Regions from separate parts of the Bradyrhizobium sp. HKCCYLRH1030 genome, predicted to be linked through region 1. Evidence: riboswitches for the same ligand, from Rfam matches in the RefSeq annotation. Region 1 holds a riboswitch; each other region holds the start of a gene.
What was found. A riboswitch is a leader RNA that binds a small molecule or an ion and turns the genes downstream of it on or off. The one in region 1 is predicted to bind cobalamin.

Region 1 (7,281 bases):
AAATAGCGCCGGATCACCTCATCAGCCGCGCGTACGCCGACCAGGGCCGCGGTCCGGGTCGGGATCGCGCGCGGATCGATCGCGGTCAGATTGCGGCCCGTGGGCAGCACGTCGAGACGGCCGCGGCTCGGCGCTCCGGCGGGACCGGCAGCAACGCGCCGGCCATCGAGCGCGGCGAGCAACGCGCTGCGCTCGGCCGCAGCGCTCGCGGCGATCCGTGCGGCGATGTCGGCGCGATCGACCGTCACCGCCTGCCCCATCGCCGCCGTGATCGCATCGGCCAGCAGGGCGGTCGCCGCCGTGTCGGGCGCCTCCCCAAACACGTGCAGGCGGTCGCGCACCGCGAGCTCCTTGATGTCGCAGAGCTGCGCGTCGAGCTGCGCGATCGCCTCGCGTCCGGTCATGGCACGGTCGAGCCCGCAATCGGCGGCCAGGCCGCCCTGCCAGGCCCGCGCGACGATCTCCTCCTCGAGCAGTTTCAGGCGGCGTTTGTCGAGGCCATCCGCCTCGGCATATTCCTCGACCAGCCCCTCCAGCTCCAGCAGGGATCCGTGCAGACCGGCCTGCGACAGCGGCGGCGTCAGATGCCCGAGCGTCAGTGCCGACAACCGCCGCTTGGCCTGCATCGCTTCGCCGGGATTGTTGACGATGAAGGGGTAGATCACCGGCAGCGGGCCCAGTACGGCCTCGGGCCAGCACGCATTTGACAGCGCCAGCGCCTTGCCCGGCAGCCATTCCAGCGTGCCATGCGCACCAAGATGGATCAGCGCATCGATCCGCTCGGCCTCTCGCAGATATGCATAGAGCGCGACATAGGCGTGCCGCGGCGGCACGCTGGTGTCGTGATAACCGGACTTGCGATCGGCGCGACTGCCACGATCCGGTTGCAACAAGATCAGGAGTTTTCCCGCACGCAGCACCGGAAAATGGAAGGCGCCATCCCGGAACGCCGGGTCCGCTTCCGCCTCTCCCCAGATGTCATGTAGCGCACGCTGCAGATCGTCCGGCAACGGCGCCAGAGCACACCGATAGGCCGCGAGCGGCACCACGAGCTGATCTGCCTCGTCCCGCAGCAGCGTTTCGATATCGTCCGCAGTCGGCGCTACACGGCCGATATCGTACCCCGCCTCCGCCAACAACCGCGCAATGGCGGCTGCGCTTGCGCTGGTGTCGAGACCGACGGCGTAGCCGCAACGCCCGCCGCGCGACGGATAATCGGAGAGTACCAGCGCCACGCGCCGCTCGCTGGCCGGCAGCCCCCGCAATTGCGCCCATCGCGCCGCCAGTTGCGCGACGTAAGCAATGCGGTCCTGTTGAGGCACATAGCGCATCGCGCTGAACTGCAGACGCTCATCCGCCGGCGCCTCGCCCTTGAACGCAATCGGGCGCGCCAACAGCCGGCCGTCGAGCTCCGGTAGCACGACATTCATCGCAAGGTCCGTCGGCGACAGTCCGCGCACCGACGAGGCCCAGGCCTCTTCCGTGCTCTGCGCCTGGATGATTTGCAGAACTGGTGCATCGGCCACGTCGAGCACCGTGGTGCCGTCGTCGCGCAGCGCCGAGAACGCGGTGGCGTTCAAAATGATCGCAGGACGCCGGCGCTGGACGAGTCGCGCCAGTGCATCCCCAATATTGGGATCCTTCAGGCTGGTCACCGCGACCGCGACTGCCGCCAGCCCTTTGGCTTCGATCGCCCGCATCAGCTCAGCAATCCCGGCCGTATCGGCAGCGAGCAGGCTCGCACGGTAGAACACGATCAGCGCGCTCGGCCGCGCATCATCATGGCTGCAGAGATCATCGATGCCGACGGCTCCGCGATCGGGCATGAAGCCGACGATCGAACCGATCGCGATCGGTTCGGCAAACTGCGCGTCGCGCCCGAGCAGCGTCGCGAGATAGCGCAGGGCCTCGCGCGCATTGCCGACCCCGCCCTCGTGCAGATAACCGTAGAGACGCGAGGTCGCGTCCTGCGGCAAGGTCGAGAGCTCAGCAAGCCTGTCGTCGGCGCGATCGTCACCCGGCAGTGCCGCGAACAGGATGTGGCGGCTGCGGCAGACCGATGCGATGCGCTCCAGCCCGTAGCGCCAATAGTCGAGCCCGCCGAGACAGCGCACGACGACGGCGCGCGCGCCCAGCACGACGCGGTCGACATAGAGATCGACCGACATCGGATGCTTCAGCCGTTTCAAGCTGGCGAGGCGCAGGCTCGGCAGGTCATCCGACGACACGGTCCAGGCTTCGGCCAGCGCCGACAGGTCGGTGTCCGAGAACGACAGCACGACGATCTCGGCCGGCGACTGTGCAAGATCCACGGCCTGTTCGAGGTCGTCGAGATCCGCGCCCGTTGTCGCCAGCAGGTGCATCGGTGACGCCTATCCTGTGATCAGGCTCTGGATGGCGGCGGCATCGAGGCCGCGCTCGCCGATGATCACCAGCCGCCCCTGCCGCGATTCGCCCGAGCGCCACGGGCGCTCGAACTGATGCTGGATGCGGCTGCCGACGGCCTGCACCAGGAGGCGCAGCGGCTTGCCGGCGACTTCCACGAACCCTTTCACCCGCAACACATCATGTGCGTCGACGGCGGCCGCGATGCGGTCGACGAGCGCATCGGGCGAAGCCTGCGCCGGAACGTCGAGCACGAAACTCTCGAAATCGTCGTGATCGTGCTCGGCCTCGTTGTCGTGATGCGACGGCCGGGCCGCGAGATCGTCCTCCGCGGCGGCACCGAGTCCGAGCAGCACCGAAGCCGACAGCCTGCCGTGCTCCGTCGCGATCACCTTGACGGCACGCTGCACCTTCGCCGCGATCTCGGCGGCGACATCCTTGCGCTGCTCCTCGCTCATCAGGTCGCTCTTGTTCATCACGACGAGATCGGCGCACAACAGCTGGTCCTCGTAGACCTCCTCCAGCGGATTGTCGTGATCGAGCGACGCATCGGTGGCGCGCTGCGCGGCGAGCGCTTCGGGATCATCGGCGAAGCGTCCCGCGACCACCGCCGGACCATCGACGACCGCAACGACGCCGTCGACGGTGACGCGCGTCGCGATCTCGGGCCAGTTGAAGGCCTGCACCAGCGGCTTCGGCAGCGCCAGCCCCGAGGTCTCGATCACGATATGCTCAGGCGGCTCCTTCTGATCCAGCAGGCTCCTGAGCGCGGGGACGAAATCATCGGCAACGGTGCAGCACAGGCAGCCGTTCGACAGCTCGACGATGCGATCCTCCGGACAATCCGGCACGCCGCACCCCTTCAGGATGTCGCCGTCGATGCCGACATCGCCGAACTCGTTGACGATGATGGCGAGCCGGCGACCGTTCGCGGTCTCGATCAGGTTGCGCACCAGCGTGGTCTTGCCGGCGCCGAGGAAACCGGTGACGATGGTGCAAGGCGTCTTGGCGAACGACTTCGTCATGGCGATGCGATCTCTCGTTTTCAGCGTGGCGCTGACAGCGCAGGCACGCGGGCGACGGTGTTCTTGCGAATGTATTCGGGACGCTCGCGCCAGGCCGGCAGACCGGCGTCATGGCGCTGATGCAGTTGCGCAAATGTCAGCACATCCCGCGCATGCAGATCCGGATCGAGCGCGCCGAGCACATAGGTCCATTTGCCCGGCGCCGTCACCGCAACCGTGCACGCACGATTGCAGTTCGACAGACACTCGACACCGACAACGGTGACACCGGCGCGCTGCGCGGTCGGCAACGTCTCGATCGCGGCGAGCAAACGGGCTCCGGCCCGCGGCTGATCAGGCGGCGTAGGTTCCGTCCCCTGCGAACGGCAAGTGACGCAGACGAACAGCGTCGTCTCACCAGTCTCGGATGCGGTCATCAATCAGCCGATCACGCCGGCCGCCGTCGCCGCGGCGACCCCACCCACCAGCACGATGGCAGCGCCCGCGAGCCGCAGCGCCAGCGGCGCAGCCGTCTTGGCCTTTGCCGACAGCAGCCTGGTGCCGAGGAACGCGCCGGCGGCGATGATGGTCTGGATCACGAGCAGACCGACGAGATAGGCCCCGAGCGGGGTATTCTCGGCCCCGACGATCGATTCGCCCAGCGCATATCCATGGACGAGACCGGTCACGGCGAACAGGCCGGCGACGGGCAGCACACCGAAACGGCCACGCATCACCACCACCAGCCCAACCACGACGGTGGTCAGGCCGACCAGCAGCTCGGCAGCCGGGATGTTGGCCTTGGCCACATGAAGGCCGACGCCCGCGATCATCGCGGTGGTGAAGGCGAGCACCGGCGCGAAGCCGCGGCCCAGAAGCGCTGCAACGATGCCCGCGCCCACGATCGCCGCCAGATGGTCGATTCCGATGACAGGATGGCCGAGGCCGGACAGCATCCCCTGCGCAAACGTCTGCGGCAGCTTGCCCCCCATCATGTGATGCGCGAAGGCGGGATCGGTGGCGAGCAGCACCAGGCTCGCGGCTGCAAAGGTCGTGGTACGGGTCAACTTCATGGCCGTCTCCGTCGCTTGCCGGCTCCCCAGAGGACCGGACGATGCGCTGCATCCGACGGCACCCCGCCCATCCCGGCGGGATCAGAACCAGCATCGCGACTCCCCGCGCGACGGGTCGGCCAACAGCAATGTCGACGGCAGGTCTCCTGGCTCTCGGGTCACCGCATGAAGCCACCTTCCCGGTTTCCCAGTGGTGTCTTGGCCTCACACTCGCCGATTACAGTTGCGGGGGCAGCCACGGCCTTGGGTCAAGAACCCGCACCGTGTTCCCTAAATCTCTCCTTTCGGAGAACCGTCATCTGTTAGATACGGGTCGCACCAAAGCCCGTCAATCGGAATCGTCCCCATGGTCCCCGCCCCGCCGCATCCCGCCCTGCCGCGCCTGACGCTGGTGCTCGGCGGTGCGCGCTCGGGCAAGAGCCGCCATGCCGAGGCCCTCGTCACCGCCCTTCCCGCGCCTTGGACCTATGTTGCAACCGCGCAGGCGTTCGACGCCGAAATGACCGACCGGATCGCCCAGCACAAGGCGCGCCGCGCCAAGGGATGGCAGACGCTGGAGACGGCGCATGATCTCGCGGGCCTCGTCCGGGCAAGCGGAGAATCGGGCGTACCGATGCTGATCGATTGCCTGACGCTCTGGCTCAGCAACGTGATGCTCGCCGACATGAACGTGCCGGCCAGATGTGCCGAGCTGATCGACGCGCTCAGGAACGCGCATGGCCCGATCGTGGCCGTGTCCAACGAAGTCGGATTGGGCATCGTGCCGGACAACGCGCTCGCGCGCGCCTTTCGCGATGCCCAGGGGCGACTGAACCAGGACATCGCGGCCTTAGCGGATCGCGTGATCCTGATGGCGGCGGGACTGCCGCTGACGTTGAAGTGACCAGGAGAAAATGCCGATGACCGGAAGTGCCGACGATTCACGCCACAAGGCGAAGATGGAGAACCGCAAGGCGGTGCAGGATGCCGAGGTCGCCTCCAAGACCGTGGAGAAGGGCCTGCTGATCGTTCACACCGGCAAGGGCAAGGGCAAATCGACGGCGGCGTGGGGCCTGATGCTGCGCGCACTCGGCCGCGGCTTTCGCATCGGCGTCGTGCAGTTCGGCAAAGGTGCGTGGGAAACAGGCGAGCGCAAGGCGATCGAGAAGTTCGGCGATCAGGTGTCGTGGCACACGCTCGGGGAAGGCTTTACGTGGGAGACGCAGGATCGTGCGCGCGACGTCGCCGCGGCCGAGCGCGCCTGGGCGAAGGCTAAGGAGCTGATGGCGGATCCGTCGATCCGGCTGCTCGTCCTCGATGAGCTCAACATCGCGCTGCGCTACGATCACCTTGATATCGCAGACGTCGTCGCCACGCTCGCAGGGCGCCGTCCCGATCTGCACGTCGTCGTCACCGGCCGCAACGCCAAGCCGGAGCTAATCGAGGCCGCCGATCTCGTCACCGAGATGAACCTCGTGAAGCATCATTTCGCGGCCGGCGTGAGGGCGCAGGAAGGCATCGAGTACTGAGTTCATGAGCGCGCGGGCCATCATGTTCCAGGGCACCGGCTCCGACGTCGGCAAATCGCTGATCGTCGCGGGGCTCGCGCGCGCGCTGACATTGCGCGGCCTCAAGGTGGCGCCGTTCAAGCCGCAGAACATGTCGAACAACGCCGCCGTCACCGCTGATGGCGGCGAGATCGGCCGTGCCCAGGCGCTGCAGGCGCGCGCGGCGCGGCGGCCGATGACGGTGCACATGAACCCGGTGCTGCTGAAGCCACAAAGCGAGATCGGGTCGCAGGTCGTGGTGCAGGGCCGCGTCATCGGCACCGCCAAGGCGTCGGCCTATCAGGCGATGAAGCCGCAACTGATGGCGGCCGTGCTCGACAGCTTCCATCAGCTCGCGGCGGATGCCGACATCGTGCTGGTCGAAGGCGCAGGCTCCGCCTCCGAGATCAACCTGCGCGGCGGCGACATCGCCAACATGGGCTTTGCGCAGGCGACGCAGATTCCGGTGGTGCTGATCGGCGATATCGATCGGGGCGGCGTGATTGCGAGCCTGGTCGGCACCAAGACGGTGATCCCGCCGGACGATGCCGCGCGCGTGGCAGGTTTCCTCGTCAACAAGTTTCGCGGCGACCCCGCCTTGTTTGCGTCGGGCATGAACGAGATCGCGCAGCGGACGGGGTGGACATCGCTCGGGCTCATTCCGCATTTTCCGGATGCGCGCCGCCTGCCAGCGGAGGACGCGCTTGGCCTGGCTGAACGCGGATCATCGGGAGGACAACGGCCGAAGGTCGTCATCCTCGCCTACCCGCGCATTTCCAATTTCGACGAGTTCGATCCGTTGCGGCTGGAAGATGGAATCGATCTGCAGTTCTTGCGGCCAGGCACGCCGATCCCCGGCGACGCATCGATGGTGATCCTGCCGGGCTCGAAGGCGACGATCGCCGATCTCGCCGCCCTGCGCGGCGCCGGCTGGGACATCGATCTGGCCGCGCATCTTCGCCGCGGCGGTCGCGTGCTCGGCATCTGCGGCGGCTATCAGATGCTCGGGCGCGTGATCAGCGATCCCGATGGGCACGAGGGTGCAGCTGGTTCCGTCGCGGGACTTGGCCTGCTCGACGTCGAAACGACCCTGACCGATGACAAGGCGTTACGCGAGGTCCAGGGCACGCTGACGCACGATAAGCTCTCGTTCCGCGGCTACGAGATGCACATCGGCCGCACGGAGGGACGGGCGACACAGTGCCCCTTCCTGACCTTCTCCGATGGCCGGCGCGATGGCGCCATCGCGCCTGATGGCCTGGTAGCCGGCTGCTACGTGCATGGCCTGTTCGC
Region 2 (7,281 bases), on a different contig from region 1:
GCGAGTTCGAGGTGATGCAGATGCTGCTCGCCGAACGCACCACCGACGAGATCGCGTCAGCGTTGCATCTCAGCCCGAAGACGGTTGCCAACCTGCACTCGCTGATCAAGGACAAGCTCGGCGTGGCCAGCGACATCGAGCTGGTGCGGCTGGCGCTGCGGCAGGGCCTGCTGACCTGAGCCCGCAGGCTCACATCTCAGCAAGGATTTTCAGGGTCGCCCTGCGGCGTCGCTGCCGCTTCCGGCGCCGTGACCGGATCGTCGATCAGGTGAAATGCACGCCCAAGCCGGCGCTGCACGCTCATCACGGCGCGGTCGACGTCGCTGATCAGGCTGTCGCCGAGAACGACGTGCGGGATCTCCCAGTTGCGGCCGCTGCGCACGTCGAGCGCATGAACGGCCGGCACACGTGCCGTCTCGCAGCCCGGCTGCGCGCGAAGTTCCTCCTCGACCAGGCGGGTCAGCTCCGCCTGGGTCTTGCCGATGGTCGTCATCGCCGGCATCAGGGCCTGATCGCGGGCATCAGGCCGAGCCGCTTGGCGATGATGCGATCGACGGTCCGTTTCGGAAGCACCCGCACGATCCATTGCCTCATGGCATCGGGCGCGATCTCGTAGCGCACCTTGGGCGCCGGCAAGGTCAAGGCGTCGGCCACCCGCGCGGCGATGGTCTCGGCCGGCAGCCCGGACTGGCCGAGATGCAGCATGAAGGCGCGGATCTTCTGCAGCGCCGGGAAGAACGGCGAGGCCTGATACGGCGACAGGTCGACTTCGTCGGCCTTGGCCCAGATCGGCGTCTTCACCGCGCCCGGCGCGATGACGATGACGTCGATCCCGAACAGCATCAGCTCACGGCGCAGGCTCTCGGACAGCCCTTCGACCGCATGCTTGGAGGTCGAATAGGGCGCCATCAGCGGGTTGCCGTTGCGGCCCGCGACTGAGCTGATCATCACGATCCGGCCGCGCTCTCCCGTCATGGCTGGATCGGCCCCGAGCAGCGGCGCGAACGCCTGGGTCGCGATGACCGGGCCGATGACGTTGACCTCCATCTGATGGCGGAACTGCGCGATCGGCAGCTCCGTCACGGGACCGGCGACGGCGATGCCGGCATTGTTGACGAGACCGGCGAGCGTCTCGCCCTTGAGCGCCGCTCGCACCTCGCCGGCGGCAGCCTTCACCGCCGCCTCGTCGGTCACGTCGAACAGCAGCGGCATGAAGTTGGCGCCGAGCTCGCCGCGCAGACGGTCTGCGTCGGCCTGCTTGCGAACGCTGCCGAACACGCGAAAGCCGCGCGCGAGCAGGAGCTTCGAACAGGCGAACCCGATGCCGGTGGATGCGCCGGTGACGACGACGGATTTCATGGTGACCTCAACGATTTGCGCGGCGATTATCGCACGAGATGCGGCAGGATGCTGGCGCTGATTTTTCGCGCGAGGTCATCGCCCGCCGAGCCTGCCCCGGAACATCGGGTGACGCCACGCATCGCACGGCGCGTCGGCAAAATGGCCGCGGCAAGAATGGGATTTAAGTTTCAAGGCTTGGGAGGATGACAGCTGACGTGAGATCGAGGGCAGCGAGCAAGTTGGATGAAGGAAGGTTTGTGACCTTATGAGATCATTAACCTTTCCGCTTCGCTGGCCTGTCGTCGCCGCGTCTGCGGGGAGGTGTTCGCACCTCATTCCATCGCCTGTCCGGCGAATCTCCGGAAGACCGGGCTCCAGCCCGTCATCCCCCCTATATGTATCGTCTTAATTTTCCGTATCCGTGTTTCTCCGGAGTACTACGCCTTCGGCCCCTAACGCATTGTTATCGCCCGTGCCGAAAACTGCTCCGGCCGAAAGCCTTGCAGCGGATCACAATCGCGTTGCTGTCGCTCCGGCAATCCGGACAAACGAGCGCGATCGTGTCACAGCCAGAACAGCTTCCGCCTTCAGAAGACTCCATCATCACCGAACTCGAAGAGGCCGTCCGCAGCGGCACCTCGGCGAAGCGCGTCAACACGCTGCGCCAGGTCACCAACCTGTTCCTGCATGACGGCGAACGCCTCAGCGAGGACCAGATCAAGGTATTCGACAACGTGCTGTGCATGCTGGTCTCGCGGGTCGAGACCCGCGCGCGAGCCGAGCTCAGCAAGCATCTCGCGCCGGTCGACTACGCGCCCGTCGAATTGATCCAGCAGCTCGCCCGCGACGACGAGATCTCGGTGGCCGAGAACGTGCTGATGCACTCGAGCCGGCTCACCGAGCATACGCTGGTGGAGGTCGCGGCGACCAAGGGCCAGGATCACCTGATGGCGATCTCCAGCCGTCCGCATCTGACCGAGGCGGTGACCGACATCATCGTCGACCGCGGCGAGCGCCGGGTGATCCGCAAGCTCGCCAACAACCAGACCGCGCGCTTCTCCGAGTCCGGCTATTCCGGGATGATGGCGCATGCCGAGGACGACGACGAATTGTCCGAGATCATCGGGCTGCGCGTCGACCTGCCCACCAAGCACCTGCGCGACCTCCTGCGCCGCGCGACCGAAGCCGTGCGCGCCAGGCTGATGGCCTCGGCGCCGCCGGCGTTGCAACAGGAGATCAAGAAGATCCTCAAGGCGATCGCCGACGTTGCGCGCAGCGACGGCGGCCTGGTCGGGCGCGACTTCACGCTGGCCGAAGAGGCCGTCAAGCGCATGAAGGGGCTGAACGAGCTCAACGATGCCGCCATCGCCTTCTTCGCCGAAACCCGCCGCTTCGGCGAGGTTTCCGCCGCACTCGGCCTGCTCAACAACGTCCCGACCGAGATGATGGCCAAGGTGCTCGAAGGCCCGCGCACCGATATCGTGCTGATCCCTTGCCGTGCCGCCGGGCTGGCCTGGTCGGTGGTGGCGAAAATCCTGACCCACCGGCCGATCAAGCACGCCATCGACAGCGACACGCTCAAGCTCGCGGAACGCGACTACGGCCGCCTGTCGCTCGACACCGCCCAGCGCACGCTGCGATTCTGGATGGTGCACAACAAGGTCGAGAAGTGAGCGGGTGCTCACAAGGCGCAATCCTCATCAGCAACGACTCGCACTCCGCTGTCGTCCCTGCGAACGCAGGGACCCATACCGCGTGATGTGAATTGGCGGAAAATGTCTTGATCGTCGTCCTTCGCCACACGACCGCCGGTGGCTATGGGTCACTGCGAACGCAGGGACGACGGCTATGGCTGTCGCAGGCGGCCGGGCATCACCAAGCCGACCGGCCAGCGTTATCGCCAGGAGATCGCCGGGCGCCGGATTGACTTTGGTGCGCCCGCACTCCTACGGTGATCGCGACGGTGCCCCTCGACCGGGGCTCAAAAGGGAATGCGGTGCCGGATGCGTCTCGCAAGGGACGTGACCGAAGGCCGCAGCTGCCCCCGCAACTGTAAGCGGCGAATCTCACGTCAAAGGCCACTGGGAAATCTCGGTCCCGGGAAGGCGACGTGGAGGTGACGACCCGCGAGCCAGGAGACCTGCCGTCAGCCGTGGTCACACGCGAGGATGCCGGTCGGGGCGTTATTGGCATCGTTTTCAGGCAGGCCTGCAAAGGGCTGCATGAGACCTCGTTCGCGGTGACGTGCCACTGACGTCATGCCGAGGTCCCTCGTGTCTCCCGTTCCCCATGCCAGGCGCAGTCGCGCCCTTCTGTCGTCGTTCTGCGTCCTCTCGTCATTCGCCCTGCTCGGCCCCTCGCCCACAGCAGCGCAGCAATCCGCCTCCCCCGACCTTCTGCCCCCGGTTGAGGTCGACCCGCCGCGCGAGCCGATCGCTCAGAAACCAGCCATCCCCCGCAGAACCGGCGACGCCGCGCATCAGCAGGTGCCGGCGGCAAAGCCGGCCGCGCCAGCCGGAACCCCTGTCGCCGTCAGCCCGACCGGCGTCGTCACGCCAGTGGCCCACGTCGCGAATGCGATCACCGTGATGACCGACAAGGACATCGCCGGGCAGCAGGCCCGCACGGTGCCGGACATCCTGAGCACGATCCCCGGATTGAACGTGGTGCAGGCCGGCGGCCCGGGCGGCCAGACCAACGTCTTCATGCGCGGCACCAACGCCAATCACACCAAGCTCTTCATCGACGGCATCGACGTCGGCGATGTCACCAACGGCAATGGCGCGTTCGATTTCGCGCATCTGCTCGCCGCCGACATCCAGCAGTTCGAGGTGCTGCGCGGGCCGCAGAGCGGGCTCTACGGCTCGGATGCGATCGGCGGGGTGATCTCGGTGATCACGCGCAAGGGCGAGGGCCCGGCGCGCGCGACCGCCTCGGTCGAGAGCGGCTCGTTCAAGACCTTCAACCAGTCAGCCGGCGTCAGCGGCTCACAAAACAATATCAACTACGCGATCAATGTCGCGCATCTGCACGCCGGCGACGTTCCGGTGACCCCGTGGCAGCTGCTGCCTGCGGGGCAGAAGGCCATCGGCAATGCCTACGACAACGTCACCGCCTCGGCCAAGCTGGGCGTCGACCTCAACGAGGCCTGGACGCTGAACTCGGTGATTCGATACACCGACGCGACGCTGCTGTTCACCGGCGACAGCGGCTTTCCGAGCTTTCCCGACGCGGCCCAGAGCAACCACACCGTCCACCAGCTTGCAACACGCCAGGAAGCCGTGTGGTCGCTGCTCGGCGGCCGCATCCGGAACTACTTCGGCGTCAACTATGTGAACGACCGGTCGTCCGACCTGACGGCTGGCAATCCGGTGGCGGCGGTCGCGACCGGCGAGCGCATCAAGTATGACTGGCACGCGGTGACCGAGCTGGCGCCGCATAACAATCTCGTCGTCGGCCTGGAGCAGCAGACCGAGCGGCTGAAGACCGCCGACCTCTCGGCCGAGAATGGCAACAAGGCCGGCTTCGTCGAGCTGCAGACCGAGTTCGTGAAGCGCTGGTTCGTGGTGGCGAGCCTGCGCAACGACGTCAACGACCAGTTCGGCGGCCATGGCACCTACCGGATCGCGCCGGCGGTGATCCTGCCGGTGACCGAGACCAAGCTGAAGGCGAGCTACGGCACCGGCTTCAAGGCACCGACCCTGAGCCAGTTGCACCAGGATTTTCCGGCGTTCAACTTCTTCGCCAATCCCAACCTCCGGCCGGAGCAGAGCACCGGCTACGACGCCGGCTTCGAGCAGCCGCTGTTCGACGATCGTCTCCGCTTCGGCGCGACCTACTTCCACAACAGCATCACCGACTTGATCAATTTCAACGCGACCTTCACCTCCTACGCCAATGTCGGCCTCGCGACCACCGAAGGCACCGAGAGCTTCGTGACCGCTGATCTCACCGACCGGATCTCGCTGCGTGCGGACTACACGTTCACCCGCGCGGTCGATGCGGCCACCGGCCTGCAGCTGTTGCGGCGGCCGAAGGAGAAATGGAGCGCAACCGCGACATGGGGGCCGATCGATGCGCTGACGCTGTCAGCGACGCTGCTGCACATCGGCGACTGGCTCGACGTCAGCCGCGACGGCATGACCACCGGCCTCGTCGCGCCCGGCTATACGGTCGTCAACCTGCGCAGCGACTACGCGCTGTCCGATCAGGTCAAGCTGTTCGGCCGGATCGACAACCTCTTCAACCATCACTACCAGAACCCGACCGGATTCCTCGCGCCGGGCTTCGGCGTGTTCGGCGGCATCCGGGTGGCGAGCTTCGGCGTGCAGTGACGCCGCCGACCAACCTCCCGGCGGCTGACAGAAGCTGCCGAAATGGACTACAATCGCAACAGAAGGAGATGTTCCATGACTCTCGACGTCCTCGCCCGGTCTGGTACCGAGGCTCGCCTCGCGCCCGTTCCGCAACGGCATGCCGCTGCGTTCTGCTTCGCGCTGCTGACAGGGGCCTGCGCGCTGGCGAGCTTCGTGTTCGCCTGCGCGACGCCGTTTGCGGCCTTCGCCGTGATCGCCGCCGCCATGCTGCCGCTGCGCGCGGCGCTGCCGGTGATGCTCGGCGCCTGGCTGGTCAACCAGGGCATCGGCTTCGGCGCCCTGCACTATCCGGTCGATGCCAACACCCTGGCCTGGGGCGCCATGATCGGCGTCGCGGCGCTCAGTGCCACCGTTGTGGCCCGCATGGCCCTGGCGACCTTGCGCACAGCACCAGCGACGGTTGCGCTTGCCGTCGCGCTCCTCAGTGCCTACGCCGCCTATGAGCTGGTGCTGCTGGCCGCCACGCCGGCACTCGGCGGCGCCGCGAGCTTCGCGCTCCCGATCGTCGCCCGCCTCGGCCTGACCAGCGCCGCCTGGCTCGTCGGCCTCGTCGCCGTCAGCGAGATCGTCCGCCTACTGACGCCGGTGGCGTCGCGCCGCGCGGCGTCCTGAACGCGCCGGCGGGCCTTCAACGACCCCAAACAGAAACGGCGGGCCTCTGCCCGCCGTTTTCATTTCTCGGTTTCGCCGCAAGACCTCAGTTCTTGCTCTTGTCGACCAGCGCGCCCTTCTTGATCCAGGGCATCATGTCGCGCAGGCGGGCGCCGACTTCCTCGATCGGGTGCTGGGCAAGCTTGGCGCGGGTCGCCTTGAACGAGGTCTGGTTGACCTTGTTCTCCAGCATCCAGTCGCGCGCGAAGCGGCCTGACTGGATGTCGTCGAGCACGCGCTTCATCTCGGCCTTGGTTTCCGGCGCGATGATGCGCGGGCCGGTGACGTACTCGCCGTATTCGGCGGTGTTGGAGATCGAGTAGTTCATGTTGGCGATGCCGCCTTCATAGATCAGGTCGACGATCAGCTTCACCTCGTGGAGGCACTCGAAATAGGCCATCTCCGGCGCGTAGCCGGCCTCGGTCAGCGTCTCGTAGCCGGCCTTGATCAGCTCGACCAGGCCGCCGCACAGCACCGCCTGTTCGCCGAACAGGTCGGTCTCGCACTCTTCCTTGAACGTGGTCTCGATGATGCCGGCGCGGCCGCCGCCGATCGCCGAGGCGTAGGACAGGCCGAGGTCATGGGCATTGCCCGAGGAATCCTTGGCGATCGCGATCAGGCAGGGCACGCCGCCGCCGCGCTGGTACTCCGAGCGGACGGTGTGGCCGGGGCCCTTCGGCGCGATCATCAGCACGTCGAGATCGGCGCGCGGATCGAGCAGGTTGAAGTGGACGTTGAGGCCGTGCGCGAACACCAGCGCGGCGCCCTGCTTCATGTTGTCGTGCAGGTGCTCGCGGTAGATGTCGCCCTGCAGCTCGTCCGGGGTCAGCATCATCACGAGGTCGGCCCACTTGGCGGCCTCGGCGACTTCCATCACCTTGAAGCCGGCGCCTTCGGCCTTCTTGGCGGAGGC
Region 3 (7,281 bases), on a different contig from region 1:
CATGGGCCAGCAGTTTCGGCAGGATGTGCGTGTGTGGCCCGTCCGGGCTGCGGCCGCCGGGGGGCGGGATCGGCTGGAAGATTTCGGCCCGGCCGATACGGCTGATGAAAACGCGGTGCGGATTGGCTGCCAGCATCACGCGCATCAGTTCGCCGTCGGGCGCGAACAGCGATGAGCCAACGTGGCGGCGCAATGCGGCAACGAGCTTTGGGTCGCGGCTTCGGACGCAGACGTCGACCTGCAGCGCCGTCAAACCGAGGTCGAATAGCACAGCCTCTCTGTCCTCCGGTCGCAGGGCATCGCGATCGGGGCCGAGCTCTGTTATTCCGGTTCGCTGGTTCATTGCGCAAGACGCGTGCGGCAGGCAGAGGGCGACGCGATGGCTCCAGCCGTCACGTGTCGGAAACTCGGATGCGATCAGACGAAGGTCGGCGTTGGCGCAGAAGCGTATGCCGCCACGCGCCGTCACCGCGCCGATAACTCCGAGATCGACGAGAAGCCTGACCGGTTCCTCTGCGTCGCGCGTGAACTCGGCGATTGCACCGAACGTGCCGAGGCTCCACCCGGTATCGAAGTCGACGAGAAAGTCCCGAAGCTGATCCATGGGCGCCATGTCATCTCTCCCGATCCTCATCTGAGCTGTCATTGCACGCCATAGGTCGCCACGCGGATGCCACCAAACACACCGAGACCTGGGGCCAGGAAGCCGGTCGGGTTCTGGTAGTGGCGATTGAACAGGTTATCGATGCGGCCGAACAGCTTGACCTGATCGGAGACCGCATAGTCGCCGCGCAGATTCGCGATCGTATAGCCGGGAGCGGCAAGTCCGGACGTCATGCCGTCACGGCTGACGTCGAGCCAGTCGCTGACGTGCAGCACGGTCGCCGACAACTTCAGCGGATCGATCGGTGTCCAGATCGCCGTCGCGCTCCATTTTTCCTTCGGTCGGCGTAGCAGCTGGATGCCCGTGGTCGCGTCGACGGCCCGGGTAAAGGTGTAGTCGGCACGGAGCGACAACCTATCCGTCAGTCTCGCCGAAACGAAGTTCTCGGTGCCCTCGGTCGTCGCGAGGCCCACATTGGCGTAGGACGTGAACGTCGCGTTGAAATTGATCAGATTGGTAATACTGTTGTGAAAATAGGTCGAGCCGAAGCGGATTCGATCTTCGAACAGCGGCTGCTCGAACCCCGCATCGTAGCCGGTGCTTTCCTCCGGTCTGAGGTTCGGATTGGCGAAGAAGTTGAACGCCGCCAAGTCCTGGTAGAGCTGGCTCAACGTCGGGGCCTTGAATCCGGTGCCATAGCTGGCTTTCAGCTTGGTCTCGGTGACCGGCAGGATCATGGCCGGCGCGATCCGATACGTCCCGTGCCCCCCGAACCGATCGTTGACGTCGTTGCGCAGGCTCGCGACCAGGAACAGGCGTTTTGCGAACTCCGTCTGCAGCTCGATGAATCCGGCCTTGTTGCCATTCTCGGCCGAGAGGTCAGTCGTCCTGAGTCGTTCGGTTTGCTGCTCGAGTCCCACGACGACATTGTTGTGGGGGGCGAGCTCAGTGACAGCATGCCAATCATACTTGACGCGCTCGCCGGTTGCGACCGCAGCGGTGGGATCGCCAGCCGTCAAGTCGGATGTCCAGTTGTTGACGTAGTTGATCCCGAAATAGTTCTTGATCCTGCCGTCCAGCAGCGACCAGACCGCTTCCTCGCGTGTTGCGAGCTGATGAACGGTGTGGGTGCTCTGGGCTGCATTCGGGACGCTGGGGAAGCCGCCGTCGCCGGTGAATAGAAGCGTTGCATCGGTGTAGCGAACGACCGAATTGAGCGTCCAGGCCTCATTGAGGTCAATTCCGAACTTGGTCGAGGCCGTGACGTTGTCGTAGGAATTGCCGATCGCTTTCTGCCCCGCCGGCAACAGCTGCCAGGGCGTGACCGGCAAGTCACCGGCGTGGAGGTGCGCGACGTTGACGGCATAGTTGACATTGTCCTGAGCGCCGCTGACGCCTGCCGATTGATTGAATGTCTTGAACGAGCCGGCCTCGACCGACGCCGTCGCCCGCGGCGGGCCCTCGCCCTTTCGCGTGATGACGGAGATGACGCCGCCAATCGCATCGGAGCCGTAGAGCCCGCTCTGCGGGCCTCTGAGCACCTCGAATTGCTGGATGTCGGAGGTCAGCAGGTGAGCGAAATCGAACGCGCCATTGGCATTTGTGACGTCACCGACATCGATGCCATCGATCAGGATTTTGGTGTGATTGGAATTGGTCCCGCGGATGAACACGGAGCTCTGTCCACCTGGTCCTCCGGTCTGCACGACATTCAATCCGGGAACGGAAGCGAGGACGTCGGGCACGCTGCGGGCCTGCTGCGTGGCGATGTCCTTCGCCGTCACGACCGTGAGCGCATTCGCCACATTGGCGGCAGGGGTCACGATTCCGGTTGGGCTGACGACGAGTTGTGCGTTGGCCTGCGCGCGAGCAACCGGGACCTGCGATGGGGCCGCAGCTGATGAGCGTGCGCGAGAGGTCTGGGACTGGCGCTGCATCGCGGGCTTCGGTACGGGCGGCTTGCGCGGCGGATCGACCTCGACGGGGGGCAGCAGGCTGGGAGAAGCGGATTGCTGGGCGCTGCCCGGATCCGCGTGGAGCATGGCGATGGACAACAGGAGCGTGGACGACAGCAAGCCGGCGCGATGGCGCCGGACGACAGACAGACTTGAGAACACGAGGGGACCTCGGCATGACGTCAGTGGCACGTCACCGCGAACGAGGTCTCACACCGGACAATGCTGTCCGGTGTAAAAACGATGCCAATGAACGCCCCGACCGGCATCTTCGCGTGTGACCACGGCTGACGGCAGGTCTCCTGGCTCGCGGGTCGTCACCTCAACGCCGCCTTCCCAGGACCGAGTGTTCCCAGTGGCATCTGACGTGAGATTCGCCGCATACAGTTGCGGGGGCAGCTGCGACCTTCGCACGACCCGGAAGGATCGTATCGGCACCGCATTCCCTTTTGAGCCCCGGTTAAGGGGGCACCGTCACATTCAGGTTACGGGCCGATGGTCGTCGATGTCAATCGATATGAACTGCGGCGGTCTCGCGGACCACGAGTGTAACCAATGCGGCGCGTCGGGCGACAGCGAAGCGGATCATTTTTCGACTATCCCCGCTCCAAGGGCCGCGTTTATATTCGCGCCACCGTTGCTTGGCGTGCCACCCGGTGCGTCCTCGGTAATTCCGACTCAGGATTAAGGAGCTCCTCCGTGGCAACAGCGGCGTCACTTTCGGGCACTCTGCCCTCAGCCATTCCCGTCCGCGAGATTCTGCCATGGGCGATCTTCGGCGGCCTGATGCTCGTTCTCGGCATCTATTTTGTCGGCGTCGAAGAAGGCGCAGCCGCTGTCTTCAACAGCATGTATGTCCATGAATTCGTCCATGACGGACGGCATCTCCTCGGATTTCCGTGCCACTGAACCGCGGGCTCGGCTGCGCCGGAGTTGCTCGATTGCGCGCCGGCCTTGAGGACAATTGTCGTGTTTCCTCTGCTCTGAGAGAAGATCGATGACGGGGCGGTTGCTCCTGCGCGGCATGCTGGCCGGCCTCGTGGCCGCCTTGCTTTCCTTCGGCTTTCTCAAGCTGGCTGGCGAATCATCGGTCGACCGCGCGATCGCTTTCGAGACCATGGTCGATGAGGCAAAAGCCAGATTGAGCGGCGGGGAGGCGGCAGCCAAGGGGCAGCCCGCGCCTGCCGTCCTGGCCGAGCCCGAACTGGTCAGCCGTACGGTACAGGCCGGCATCGGCCTCTTGACGGGCGTCATCGTCTACAGCACGGCGTTTGGTGGCCTGTTCGCGCTCGCCTTCGCGTTGGCCTTCCGGCGTATGGCCGATATCGGCCCGCGGGCGACCTCGGCCGTACTTGCGGCGCTTGGCTTCGTCGCCGTCTACGCTGCGCCCATGCTCAAATATCCGGCCAATCCGCCATCGGTCGGTCTCGCCGAGACCATCGGGATGCGCACAAGTCTGTACTTTGCTCTTATTTTGCTATCGCTTGCTGTGATGATCGCCGTCGGGATGCTGCGCATCCGCCTGCTGCCCCGGGTTGGCGAATGGAACGCGGCCTTGATCGCGGCCGGCGTCTATATCGCCATGATGACGGGCATCGGTCTCGCACTGCCTGATGTGAACGAGGTGCCGGAGGAGTTTCCGGCCACCGTGCTCTGGCAGTTCCGAATCGCCTCACTCGGCGGGCAGGTCATCATGTGGGCCACGCTCGGATTGCTGTTTGGCTTTCTTGCCGAACGACTCATTGCGCCGCAAAGCGCGCGTGCTTGAGCGGCCGCGGCAATTATGACGACGCGCCTGCATTTGATCTGCACGGCGGCTACCGAGGCAACGTCGGCAATTGCCTTTGCGGCTAACGAATCGATTGATGCGCGCGGCCGAGCCAGCATCGCCAGGCTAGGGGACTGGCTCCCGTCACATGACATCGCCTTGCGCAGCCCGGCCCGCTGCGCCGCAGAGACCGCCGAAGCCCTGACACTGCAAGCCAGATTGGAGCCCGCGCTGCGCGACTGCGACTTCGGCCACTGGACGGGACGATCGCTCGCCGAGGTTCAAGCTGAGACGCCGGAGGCGGTCAGGGAATGGTTGCAGGATGCTCATGCAGCTCCTCATGGCGGTGAGTCCTTCATGGACCTGATGACCCGCGTCGGCGGGTGGATGCAGAACATGCTCGCTTTCGAAGGCTCGGTCCTGGCGATCACACACGCGCTGATCATGCGCGCTGCAATCGCGCATGCCATCGGGGTGGGCCCGGAGCTTTTCCGGCACATCGACGTCGCACCGCTGACGCGCGTGAGGTTGTCGGGCATGGGCGGACGCTGGACGCTCGCTGCGCTCGTGCCGTTGAAGGACAGCTGATGGCGGCGTGTCGTACAAAGCAGGCGCTCACCGAAAAGCTCGTCGTCATGCTGATGGCGGCCTTGATCATCGCGGTCGCGCCAGCCCAAGCCCATCATATGCCAAAACCAGAAGGGACGCAGCTCGGCCATTCCGTTCCGGCCATCGGTCATGGCGAGATGCTGGTGGTCGCGCGCTACCGCTCCGCCATTCTCGACCTGGCGCAACATCAGATGCGGACAGATCCAACCATGCGACGGCTAATGGGCTACGTCAGCCTGCAGCATTTCGCCTGCTGGTGGGGCCTCGTTCCCGGCAGCTTGACCGACGAAGCGAGCCCATTCAACGAGTGCAGCCATGCCGACATGGCTGGCACTCGCGCACTGCTCACGCACCTTTCGACGATGCCAGGCGCACAGTCCCAGGCTCGGGCGCTGGAGGAGCGCATCGCGTCCGAGATCGCCGCCGATCCGGCCTTTGCCGCGTTATGCTCGAACAGCGACGAGACATTCGATAGCGGCGTCATCATCGGGCCGGAGTGGCGGATGGCTCCATCCCACATCCCCACGATTCTGACTGGACTGTCTCTGCTGGTTCTGGCGGCAGCCTGTGTCTCGCTGCTGGCACGCTGCCTGCGCTCTGAAAATCCTTCGGCCGCTTCCGCGGCATAGGGAGGGGCGAGACTGTCGCAAGTCCTGATCGCGCAGGGTCAGGTGGCAGATGGCCGCGCGAAGTGGTGAGCCGCTAGCTGCGCAAGATCTCGCGCTTGGCTGATTGTTCGGCAAAGACACGGGTGTTGACGTAACCGTCAGCATGGCTTTCGCCCTGGCGTGGCCATGAACGGTCCGTGGCCTGCCATCGCGAGAGCGGAGGAGCCATAAAGGGCGGCGCCTTGATTCGAGAGGGTCTGGTGGGACTTCACAGCTCCATACTACAGGCCGAGGCCTCGGCTTTTTCCAAAGGTCCATTCGATGCCTCCGTCATTGCGGTGCAAGCCGGCGATATGCTGGCCGATGCGCTTCTCCAGGACGGGTTGCCAAGGCACGAGCTGAAAGCCAAGGCCGTTCTCGATCATCGCGAAGCGGCCGCTGGCAAGAGTGGCGACGCCGGCGAGCCGACCGCTCACATAGTCGCCGGCACCACTGAGCATGAAAGTCATGCCGCGCTCTCTGGCCATCTGCTGGCCCACGCGGGTAACCTCCTGTCGTTCAAGCACCCGCACGGCATTGACGGGAACGTTGACTTTCCCCTCTCTTACGGTGGCAAGTCCCATTTCTACGAGTCGTTGAGCACGACGGTTGATCGCTCGATTGACTTCCCTGCCGAACCCGCTGTCCCTGATTTCCGACCGGTCGTTGCCAATCAGTTGCCGATCGAGCCACGTCGCACCGTCGCTGGCAATCTGGCTCTCAAGATTGGAGGCCGACAGCGTTCGTACGCTCAAGCTATCGCCGCCCCGACCGAGGTCATAGGACCGCCCTCGAGCGGCGAGGTCCTTCGGCATCTTCCATTGGTCGTCGTCGACCCGCTCGACGTGGCCGGCCCGGCGAAGGGCCTCCAGACGTCGGACATGGGAGCGAACGAAAGCCTCGGGGTCCTTACCCTGCCGCTCAAAATCGTCGCGAATGCGGGCCAGATGGATGCTTGGCCGGTATATGCCGTTGTCCGAGCCCGCATTGCTCGCGATGTTGCGGTCGGCGGCCCTCGGTCCGGAAACAACGGGAGCCACCTCGACGATCATGTCTCGCCTGACGTCTTCAATCGGGCTCACGTCCTTGAACTCGATGTGGTGAACCCTGCCGTCGATGCCGTCGACGACCAGATGGACCCGCTCGCTCAGTTCGTCGCCAGCCAGGCCTTTGGCCAGAACCCGACCGACGATCTTTTCGCCTGAAGTCCCACCGTGAAGGGCGATTTGCCCGACGCCTCGCTGCTCCGCAAGCCCATTCACAGCAAGCGCGCGATGGACCGCGTTGATGACGTCATTGCGACGCTCCAGCTCCTTCAGGACCTTCTCCGCACGGTCCGAAAGGGTCCAGCGTCCTGGGTCAAGCTCGGACGCTATTCCGTAGCGCTGGAGGTGTTGTAGACGCTGGGTCAGGAGGTGACGATTGTCGCGGGCGAGGAACGTTGCGCTCTCGCCGGGCCGCATGTCGATGAGGCCCTGCTCCCGCTGTTCGCTCAGCAGCATCTTGTCCAGACGGGTCACCCGCTCGACCTCGACCTCATTCTGCAGCTTGGTCTGAAGCTCCAACTCGCTCTGGTGGCCCAGTTCCCGGGTCACCAAGTCGCCCGCCCGCTGCCGGATTCCATGGGCGATATAGTCGCCGGCGATGTTGAGAATCCGGCCGTCGTCCAGCACGCCTCGCACGATGATGTGAGTGTGG

Region 2: it holds a riboswitch for cobalamin, as region 1 does, so the genes downstream of both, ACQR1E_RS17830 (TonB-dependent receptor plug domain-containing protein) here and ACQR1E_RS12915 (HupE/UreJ family protein) in region 1, are expected to answer to the same signal.
Region 3: it holds a riboswitch for cobalamin, as region 1 does, so the genes downstream of both, ACQR1E_RS09490 (TonB-dependent receptor plug domain-containing protein) here and ACQR1E_RS12915 (HupE/UreJ family protein) in region 1, are expected to answer to the same signal.

What each region holds. Positions count from the first base shown of each region.
Region 1 is NZ_JBNPUY010000003.1:594,028-601,308, reverse strand. Features, by position in the region: gene cobN (cobaltochelatase subunit CobN) at 1-2,363, opposite strand, end outside; gene cobW (cobalamin biosynthesis protein CobW) at 2,373-3,410, opposite strand; gene ACQR1E_RS12920 (DUF1636 domain-containing protein) at 3,431-3,826, opposite strand; gene ACQR1E_RS12915 (HupE/UreJ family protein) at 3,830-4,462, opposite strand; cobalamin riboswitch at 4,582-4,774, opposite strand; gene cobU (bifunctional adenosylcobinamide kinase/adenosylcobinamide-phosphate guanylyltransferase) at 4,809-5,345, shown strand; gene cobO (cob(I)yrinic acid a,c-diamide adenosyltransferase) at 5,362-5,970, shown strand; gene ACQR1E_RS12900 (cobyric acid synthase) at 5,975-7,281, shown strand, end outside.
Region 2 is NZ_JBNPUY010000005.1:445,191-452,471, reverse strand. Features, by position in the region: gene ACQR1E_RS17850 (response regulator) at 1-179, shown strand, start outside; gene ACQR1E_RS17845 (hypothetical protein) at 197-502, opposite strand; gene ACQR1E_RS17840 (SDR family oxidoreductase) at 502-1,359, opposite strand; gene ACQR1E_RS17835 (DUF2336 domain-containing protein) at 1,902-3,014, shown strand; cobalamin riboswitch at 3,286-3,503, shown strand; gene ACQR1E_RS17830 (TonB-dependent receptor plug domain-containing protein) at 3,615-5,675, shown strand; gene ACQR1E_RS17825 (hypothetical protein) at 5,751-6,329, shown strand; gene ilvC (ketol-acid reductoisomerase) at 6,415-7,281, opposite strand, start outside.
Region 3 is NZ_JBNPUY010000002.1:888,868-896,148, reverse strand. Features, by position in the region: gene ACQR1E_RS09495 (DUF6925 family protein) at 1-613, opposite strand, end outside; gene ACQR1E_RS09490 (TonB-dependent receptor plug domain-containing protein) at 643-2,646, opposite strand; cobalamin riboswitch at 2,835-3,050, opposite strand; gene ACQR1E_RS09485 (CbtB domain-containing protein) at 3,259-3,468, shown strand; gene ACQR1E_RS09480 (CbtA family protein) at 3,557-4,327, shown strand; gene ACQR1E_RS09475 (histidine phosphatase family protein) at 4,343-4,915, shown strand; gene ACQR1E_RS09470 (hypothetical protein) at 4,915-5,565, shown strand; gene ACQR1E_RS09465 (DUF3363 domain-containing protein) at 5,826-7,281, opposite strand, start outside.